Regions from separate parts of the Streptomyces sp. MNU89 genome, predicted to be linked through region 1. Evidence: riboswitches for the same ligand, from Rfam matches in the RefSeq annotation. Region 1 holds a riboswitch; the other holds the start of a gene.
The links. A riboswitch is a leader RNA that binds a small molecule or an ion and turns the genes downstream of it on or off. The one in region 1 is predicted to bind cobalamin.
Positions count from the first base shown of each region.

Region 2: linked by a shared signal. The riboswitch ahead of E4N63_RS07815 (ABC transporter substrate-binding protein) and the one ahead of E4N63_RS00825 (energy-coupling factor ABC transporter permease) in region 1 are both predicted to bind cobalamin.

Region 1 is NZ_JAJKLL010000001.1:173,431-177,632, reverse strand. It holds gene E4N63_RS00840 (hypothetical protein) at 1-781, shown strand, start outside; gene E4N63_RS00835 (SH3 domain-containing protein) at 907-1,320, shown strand; gene E4N63_RS00830 (hypothetical protein) at 1,454-1,654, opposite strand; cobalamin riboswitch at 1,888-2,080, shown strand; gene E4N63_RS00825 (energy-coupling factor ABC transporter permease) at 2,109-2,816, shown strand; gene E4N63_RS00820 (energy-coupling factor ABC transporter substrate-binding protein) at 2,813-3,343, shown strand; gene cbiQ (cobalt ECF transporter T component CbiQ) at 3,350-4,099, shown strand; gene E4N63_RS00810 (transposase) at 4,135-4,202, opposite strand, start outside.
Region 2 is NZ_JAJKLL010000001.1:1,827,629-1,831,830, reverse strand. It holds gene E4N63_RS07825 (ABC transporter ATP-binding protein) at 1-197, opposite strand, end outside; gene E4N63_RS07820 (FecCD family ABC transporter permease) at 194-1,309, opposite strand; gene E4N63_RS07815 (ABC transporter substrate-binding protein) at 1,306-2,349, opposite strand; cobalamin riboswitch at 2,379-2,563, opposite strand; gene E4N63_RS07810 (hypothetical protein) at 2,618-2,764, opposite strand; partial or broken gene E4N63_RS07805 (hypothetical protein) at 2,726-3,277, shown strand; cobalamin riboswitch at 3,331-3,454, shown strand; gene E4N63_RS07800 ((2Fe-2S) ferredoxin domain-containing protein) at 3,554-3,919, shown strand; gene E4N63_RS07795 (aldo/keto reductase) at 4,158-4,202, opposite strand, start outside.

The DNA.
Region 1 (4,202 bases):
CCTGGTGACGCTGCGTGCCGTGGCGGGGGAGCGGTGGGCGCGCCGGGCCGCGCCGTTCGCCGTGCTCGCCCCGGCGGCGGTGTGGGCGGGCGTCTCCGCGGACGCCTACTTCTCGGCCGTCGCCGCCTGGGGGATCGCCCTGCTCGCTCTGGCGTGCCGTCCGGCGGCACGCCGTCCGGCGGCCACCGCGCTGGCCGCAGGGCTGCTGCTCGGCCTCACCGTCCATCTCTCGTACGGGCTGGTGCTGATGGTGATCCCCGCGACCGCCGTCCTGCTGCACGGCCGGACCGTGCGCCCCCTGCTCCCCGCACTCGCCGGCGTGGCCGCCGTCACCGCCGCGTTCACCGCCGCCGGCTTCTGGTGGTACGAGGGCTACGACCTGCTGGTCACCCGCTACTACCAGGGGGTGGCCCGGATCCGCCCGTACAGCTACTGGTTCTTCGGCAACCTAGCCAACGCCGTGATCATCGCCGGGGCCGCTTCCGTCGCCGGGCTGCGCCGCGCCCTGGCCGGCACCGCCGAGACGGTCCGCCGGCTGCGGTCGGGGCGCTCGCTGGACGCCTGCGGTGTCGTGCTCCTCGCCCTCGCGGGCCTCTGCATGATCGCGGCGGCCGACCTCTCCGGGATGAGCAAGGCCGAGACGGAACGGATCTGGCTGCCCTTCGCCCTCTGGCTCCTCCCGGCCGCCGCCCTCCTCCCGGCCCGCCACCACCGCCGCTGGCTGCTGCTCCAAGCGGCGACAGCGCTCTTTCTCAACCACGTTCTGCTTACGGGTTGGTGACGAGACGTCGCCCGGGTGTTGACCGGTATCGCCCCCGAGGGGGACCTTGCCCCCTTTTTGGTTTCATGCCCGGTGCGAACGGAAAGCGACGCCTTGTCACATTCCTGGCAGAACAGGAGTTGCCCATGTTCCACACGCTCAGGTCCCGCTCCGCGGGACTCGCGGCCGGTGCCGCCGCCTCGGCCGTTCTGGTCGGCGGTTCGCTGCTCGGCGCGACATCCGTCCAGGCCGACTCGCAGAACCATCCGCACAAGCCGTACGGGGTCGTCAAGGCCGGGACGCTCAACGAGCGGCAGTACCCCAGCACCGACTCCTCGGTGGTGGGCCAGCTCCACCGGCATGACAAGGTCGGCATCAAGTGCAAGGTGCGCGCCCAGCTGATCCACGGCGACCCCATCTGGTACCACCTGCGGCACAAGGAAGCCTGGGTGAGCGGGAAGTACGTGCACGTTCACGGTTATGTGAAGTGGTGCAAGGACGTCGACCGTCACCACCACCCGCTGACCAACAGCAGGAAGGCCCGTATGGCGAAGGGGTGACCGCACCTCTTCACACCCGGGTGTGAGAAAGGGCCCGGTCCCGGCGGAGGCAGTCCGCCGGGACCGGGCCCGCCGCCGTTCCGCTGGCCGCCGCGGTGCCGCCCGCGGCTGTCCGCCGCCGGGTCCGCGGCCGTCAGCCGAGGCTCTCCGGCCGTTCCCCCTTGGGTCCGATGCCGCGCGTGGTCCGCGGGCCCCGGCTGCGCATGGACGGGTCCTTCTGGAGGGTCTTGTCCGCCGCCTTGGTGGCCTGCTGGTCGGGCACTCCGCTGTCCTCGGCCTCCTTGCGCAGCTTCGCCCGTTTCCGGTCGTACTTCTTGCTGCCGGGCTCCGGCATGGCCGTCACCTCCTCGGTAGTGCGGGCAGGGCCCGCCGACGCCGGACGGGTATCCGGGGCAAAGAGCGTGAAACGGGGCGGATCCCTCCGGCTGCCGCCCGTTCGAAGGGCGCCGGCGCCCCCGCTGCCCCGGCGCCCCGAACCTCGGAGCCGGGTGCCGCCGTGCTTCCGTGCGCCGTCCGGTGTGGGATGTACCGCAGGGTGATCGGCTTGTCCTCCTCACGCGCGGCGCACTACTGTCACAGGGCCTTGGTGCACGGGAAACCGGTGAAGAACCGGTGCGGCCCTCGCCACTGTGATCGGGAAGTCCGGTTCCACCCTCTGGGAGCCACTGGGATGCCGCGGAGCGCCGCGGCACCCGGGAAGGCGGAGTCCGGGCGGCATGACCCGTAAGCCAGGAGACCGGCCAGGGCGCGTCGTCCATCCACGAGGTGCTGGAGAGGTCCGCTTTCCCATGCATATAGCCGAGGGCTACCTGCCCCCCTGGCACGCGGTCGCCTGGAGCGCCGCCGCCGCCCCCTTCGTTCTCCACGGCGTACGGTCGCTGAGCCGCGAGGTGAGGAAGAATCCGGAGAACACCCTGCTGCTCGGTGCCTCCGGTGCCTTCACCTTCGTCCTGTCCGCGCTGAAGATCCCCTCCGTCACGGGAAGTTGCTCACACCCCACCGGCACCGGGCTCGGTGCCATCCTGTTCCGGCCGCCGGTCATGGCGGTGCTCGGCACCATCACCCTGCTCTTCCAGGCCCTGCTGCTGGCGCACGGCGGGCTCACCACCCTGGGCGCCAACGTCTTCTCCATGGCCGTGGTGGGCCCGTGGGCCGGGTACGCCGCCTACCGGCTGGTGAGGGGACTCGGCGCGCCGCTCGCCGCCGCCGTGTTCGCCGGTGCCTTCACCGCCGATCTGAGCACCTACTGCGTCACCAGTGTCCAGCTCGCTCTGGCGTTCCCGGACCCGGCCACCGGACTGCCCGGTGCCCTGGCCAAGTTCGGCTCCGTCTTCGCCGTCACCCAGATCCCCCTCGCCGTCAGCGAGGGCATCCTCACCGTGCTGGTGATCCGGCTGCTGAGCCAGGCCGACGGGACCATCCTGGCCCGGCTCGGCGTGCGGACGGCCGCCGGCGGCCGCCGGCCGGAGCGGTCCCAGGAGGCGGTGACCCGATGAGCCGGAACACCCGGACCAACCTGCTGCTGCTGGCCGTTGTCGCCGTCCTGGCCGCCCTCCCGCTCGTCCTGGGACTCGGCGACGGCATGGAGGAGCCCTTCACCGGCAGTGACGCGCAGGCCGAGACGGCGGTCGAGGAACTCCGGCCGGGCTACGAACCCTGGTTCGCCCCGCTCTACGAACCCCCGTCGGCGGAAGTGGAGTCGGCGCTCTTCGCCCTCCAGGCCGCGATCGGCGCCGGGGTGCTGGCCTACTGCCTCGGGCTGCGCCGAGGACGCCGGCAGGGGGAGGCACGGGCCGCCGCGAGAACGCCGGGAACGGCCGGTCCCGGCACGGCCGCGGCGGGCAAGGCCGAGACGGCGGGTACCGGGGACTCCGTGGGAGGTGCGGCCCCTGACGCGAGGGCGGCCGCGGAGGCGCCACCGGCCGGCGGGGCCCCGGACGTTGCCGGGGACACCCCGGCGCCCGCGTCCGGCGAACGGGGTGGCGGGGGGCCGTCCGGTCCCGGCGGCCGCCCGGCCGCGTAGTCCCGCGTGCTGCCCATCGACGCGGCGGCGCACAGCAGTTGCTGGCGCCGCCGCCACCCCCTGGACAAGGCGGTCCTCGCCCTCGGCCTGACCGTCCTGGCGGTGAGCCTGCCGCCCTGGCCGGGCGCGCCGCTCATCGCCGCCGCCGCGCTCACCGCACTGCTCGGCCCGGCCCGGGTGCCGCCGCGCCGGCTCTGGCGGGCGTACCGGGTGCCGCTCGGCTTCTGCGTCACCGGCGCGCTGCCGCTCCTCGTCCAACTGGGCGGGGAGCGCGGCCTGCTGTCCCTCGCACCGGACGGCCCCGCGCAGGCCGGGCAGCTGCTGCTGCGCACCTCGGCCGCCTCGCTGGGCGTCCTGCTGTTCGCCTTCACCACACCGCTGTCGGATCTGCTGCCGCGTCTCACCCGGGCCGGCGTGCCCCCCGCCGTGACCGACGTCGCGCTGGTGACCTACCGCATCACCTTCCTGTTGCTGGACACCCTCGCGCAGGTGCGGCAGGCCCAGGCAGCGCGCCTCGGCCACACCACGCGCGCCGCCGCCTGGCGCTCGCTGGCCGGGCAGGGGGCGACGGTCTTCCTGCGCGCCTTCTCGCGCGCCGCGCGGATGCAGGACGGACTCGCGGGCCGCGGCTACGACGGGACGCTCCGTGTCCTCGTCACCGGTGCCCCCGTGTCCCGGCGCTTCGTCACCGGCTCCGTCCTGCTGCTCGCCGCGCTGGCGGCGGCCACCCTCGTCCTCGAAAGGCAGCTGTTTTGACGTCCTCCCCTCCCCGCAGGAAGGGGATTCCTGGCTCAGGCCGCCTCCGGGAGCGGCGCTCCCGCAGGTCTTGTGCCCTCGGCACCAGCCGGGTTGAGACCAG
Region 2 (4,202 bases), 1.7 Mb from region 1:
CCGTCGACACCCACGTGGCCGGTCGCGGGGCGCAGAACGCGGTAGACGGCGCGCAGCAGGCTGGACTTGCCGCTGCCGTTCGGTCCGACCAGGCCGATGACCTCTCCGGGCCGGGCGGTCAGGGAGACGTCCTCGACCAGGCGGTGCGCGCCGGCGGTGAGGGTGACCGTGTCGATGACGAGTTCGGTGCCGGTCATGCCCCTCCTCGGTCGGTGTTCCGGCGGGCGTCGCGGCGCATCAGCCACAGGAAGAACGGGCCGCCGCACAGGGCGGTGAGCACGCCGACGGGGATCTCCATGGGCGCGGCGACGACGCGGGCGGCGATGTCGGCCCAGATGAGGAAGACCGCGCCGCCGAGGGCCGCTGTCGGCAGGACGCGTCGGTGGTCGCCGCCGACGGCGAGGCGGACGATGTGCGGCAGCATCAGGCCGACGAAGCCGATCGGTCCGCACGCCGCGACGAGGATGCCGGTGACGAGGGAGAGCAGGACGAACATGCGGGCGCGGAAGCGTGCCACGTCCAGCCCCATCGTGGTCGCGGCCTCCTCGCCGGCGAGCAGGAGGTTCAGGTTGCGGGCCTGGACCATGAGGACGGCGATGCCCAGGGCCAAGGCGGCGCCGGGCAGCCACAGGGTGTCCCAGTTGACGCCGCCGAGGCCGCCGAGGGTCCAGGCGAGGACCGCGCGGGCCTCGTTGCCCCGGTCGGTGGTGAGCAGCAGTAGGTCCAGTACGGCGGTGAGCACAGCGGCGACGGCCACACCGGACAGGACCAGCCGGGTTGAGGTGATCCGGCCGCCGGTGCGGGCGGTGGTGTACACGAGCAGCAGCGCGCCGAGCGCGCCCGCGAAGGCGGCAGCCGACAGCGACAACGGCCCGAGCCACGTCACCCCGAACACGATCACCACCACGGCGCCCAGGGACGCCCCGGAGGAGACGCCGAGGAGGTAGGGCTCGGCGAGCGGGTTGCGGATCAGGGCCTGTAGAGCGGTTCCCACGACCGCCAGTCCGGCGCCGGCCACGGCCCCCAGAAGCACGCGCGGGGCGCGTACGTCCAGCACGATCGTCTCCCGCGCCCGCGACCAGTCCGGTTCCGTCCAGTCGGCGCCCAGCGCGTGCGTCACGATGCCCCACACCTGGCCGGGCGGCACCTGCACAGACCCGATGGCCAAGCCCGCGGTGGCGGAGACCCCCAGGGTGACGGCCAGGACGACGAGGGTGACGGTGAGACCGGCCCGGCCCGCCCGCCTGTCGCCCTCTCGCCGTCGTCGCACGGTCTGCTCGGTGCCGGCCTCGACGACCGGGGCCGTCACGCGAAGCTCTCGGGATGGATACCGCGGGCCAGGTCCTCGACCGCGTGGGCCGAGCGGATGCCGACCAGTGTCGCGGTCAGCGGCAGGACGACGAACCGCTTGTTCCTGACGGCGGGCACGTCCTTCAGGGCGGGCTGGGAGAGCAGGAACTTCTTCTTCTGCTCGACACTCCCGGCGTCGGCGTAGTCGTAGACGGCGATGACTTCGGGCTTGCGCGCGACGACCTGCTCCCAGGAGACGTCCCCGAAGACGTCGTCGAGGTCGGCGAAGACGTTCCTGCCGCCGGCCAGCCGGATCAGTTCGGTGCCCAGGCTCTTGCCGCCCGCGGTGAAGGCGGTCTTGTCGCCGCTGTCGTAGACGAAGACGCGCGTCCCGGGTTCGTCCTCGACCTTGGTGGCGGCCTTGTCGACGCGGTCGGTGAGGTCGGCGATCAGTTCGCCGGCCCGCTCCGGGACGCCGAAGATCCGGCCGATGGTGCGGATCTCGTCGTAGGTGTCCTTCATCGTCACCCGCCTCTTCCCGCAGTATTCGCGGTTGAGGTGGGTGTCGATACCGGCGTCGGCGAACGCCTTGCGGGAGCGGCCCTCGTTCTCGGCGAAGGCGCTGCCGTAGCCGCCGTAGACGAGGTCGGGCTCGGCTTCCAGGATCGTCTCGAACGACGGTTCCTTCCTCGCCAGCTGGGGGATCGCCTTGTAGTCCTTCTCCAGCTCGGGCAGGACCGCCGAGTCGGGGAAGGCGGTGCCGACCATACGATCCTGCAGGCCGAGGGCGAGCATGAGTTCCGCCGGGTGCTGGTGGATGGTGACAACGCGGGAAGGCGGCTTGTCGTACGTCGTCTTCACACCGCAGTTGTCGACGGTGACGGGGAAGCCCGCGGCCGGCGAGGCCGTTGCCTTGGCGTCCTCGGCGGTGTCCTGCGGCGAGCCGCAGCCGGCGGTCAGCAGGGCCGCCGACAGGGCGACGGCAGCGGCCGTCGCACGCAGGGCATGCCGCTTGTGGGCAGAGGTGGACAGCGGGGGACGGGGCGTACCGTCGTACACGTGAAGCCTCCTGGGGAGTCCGCGCTCCTCGGATCGGGCCCGCGACAGGCCAGTGTCCTGACTCCCGGATCGACGCCTCCCCCTGCCTTCCCGCGCCGTGGACGCAGTGGCGTGTAAAGGGGTGCACTCCCCGGTCACAGTGGCGGGACCGTGCCGGACTCGCACCGGCTTCCTGTCTCCCGTCGCGGTGATGACCCGCCGATACTACGGTCTGGCGAGAAGCGGCCAAAAGGGCGTGCGAAACCGCCCGAGCGCCCCTGCCCGGCCCTCACGCCTCGCGGACCGCCCGCAGCACCAGCCGCTCGGCGTTCTCGTCGTAGGGGCGGCCGTCGAAGCCACCGAAGATCTCCACCCGGCCGAACCCCGCCTCCTCCACATCCGCCGCAACTCGACCGCGCGGACGTCGCCTCGGCAATCCCGGTCACCTTGGCGACACTGCGGCACGTACTGGATGTACCTGCTCAGCCAGGCGTTCGGCCGGTCCGGTCTGCTGTGGGCCCGGGGCACGGTCATGCTCGGCCTGTTGCCGTCTGGGCCCCGCCCCGCCCGGCTGCCGGTCTCCCGGCAGGTCCTGGAACGCTGGCACCGCACTTCGTCATCGTCGTCCACGTCCTGAGCGTGTGGCACACCCTGCTGTACGGCACCAATCTGGTACGGCGAGTGGCCGCGCACCGTGCCGGGGCTGCTGCAACTTCCCGTCGCCGTGCTGCGCCTGCTGCGTCCCGCCCGGCGGGCCGAGCGACTGGGCGCACCGACGCGCCGCGAGGGCGTGTCGGTGCCGGGCTGGTTGGTGCGGGCCGTCGGCCGGATGGTCGCCGGGGCCGTCGTGGTGGGGCTGCTCATCGTGGTGGCCTCCGGCCACGACGGCGGCCGGGAACGCCCGGCCGAGCCGCCCGCTACGAGTCCGCACGCTCATGAGCCCGAATGATCCGGGCCGGCCGGTCGATGGGATGATGACCGGCGACAGGGCGACGACGGTCCGAGGAAGCCGGTGCGAATCCGGCGCGGTCCCGCCACTGTGATCGGTGAGCGAACCCCGTACGTGCCACGGCCCCGTGAGGGTGGGAAGGCCGGGGCGAGCTGCGACCCGAGAGCCAGGAGACTCACGTCGTCGCCTCCTCGAAGGACACCGGGGCGGATCTCCCCGGAGAGAGGGTGGTTCGGCGTGCCCGAGACAAGGGGCGGCGAGGCGTTCGGCGCCGAGGTGGATGCGCGACCGGCCGGCGGAGTGCCGTGCCGGGTCGTCGTGTGCCGGGACTGCTGCTGCGGCACCGCCAAGGTGACCGGTGTGGACCATGCGGCACAAACCGCACGCCTGCGTACCGAGGCGCCTGTGCGCATCTCCGCCTGCCTGGACGTGTGCGACCAGGCGAACGTCGTCGTCGTACAGCCCTCCTCCGCGGGCCGGGCCGCCGGAGCCCGTCCGGTGTGGCTGGGCCTGGTCAACGACCCGGACGCGACGGAGGACATCGCCGCCTGGGTACGGGCGGGCGGCCCCGGCGTCGCGTCCCGCCCGGACATCCTCGACCTGCACACCTTCACCCCGCCGCGCCGCCGCACGGCTTCCTGAGCACCGGCGAGCGCTACGGCTCAGAGGCAGCGGGACGACGCAGCGGGCGGGATGGTGCGGGCCGGGGAAGACGACGATGACCTTGCCGTCGTGCGACGGACGGGTGGGCCCGGATCCAGCTCTGACGGTGGTGAAAGGCCAGCTGGCGAATCGTCTGGTGCCGTGCCCTTGCCGGTGTCTTCGGTGGGAGCACGGCACCTGGACATGCACCGGTGTGTGGTGAGCACTGTGCCCGCGGTCACTCCCGGGCCGAGCCGGCTGAGAGAAGGTCCGCGAGTTCGTT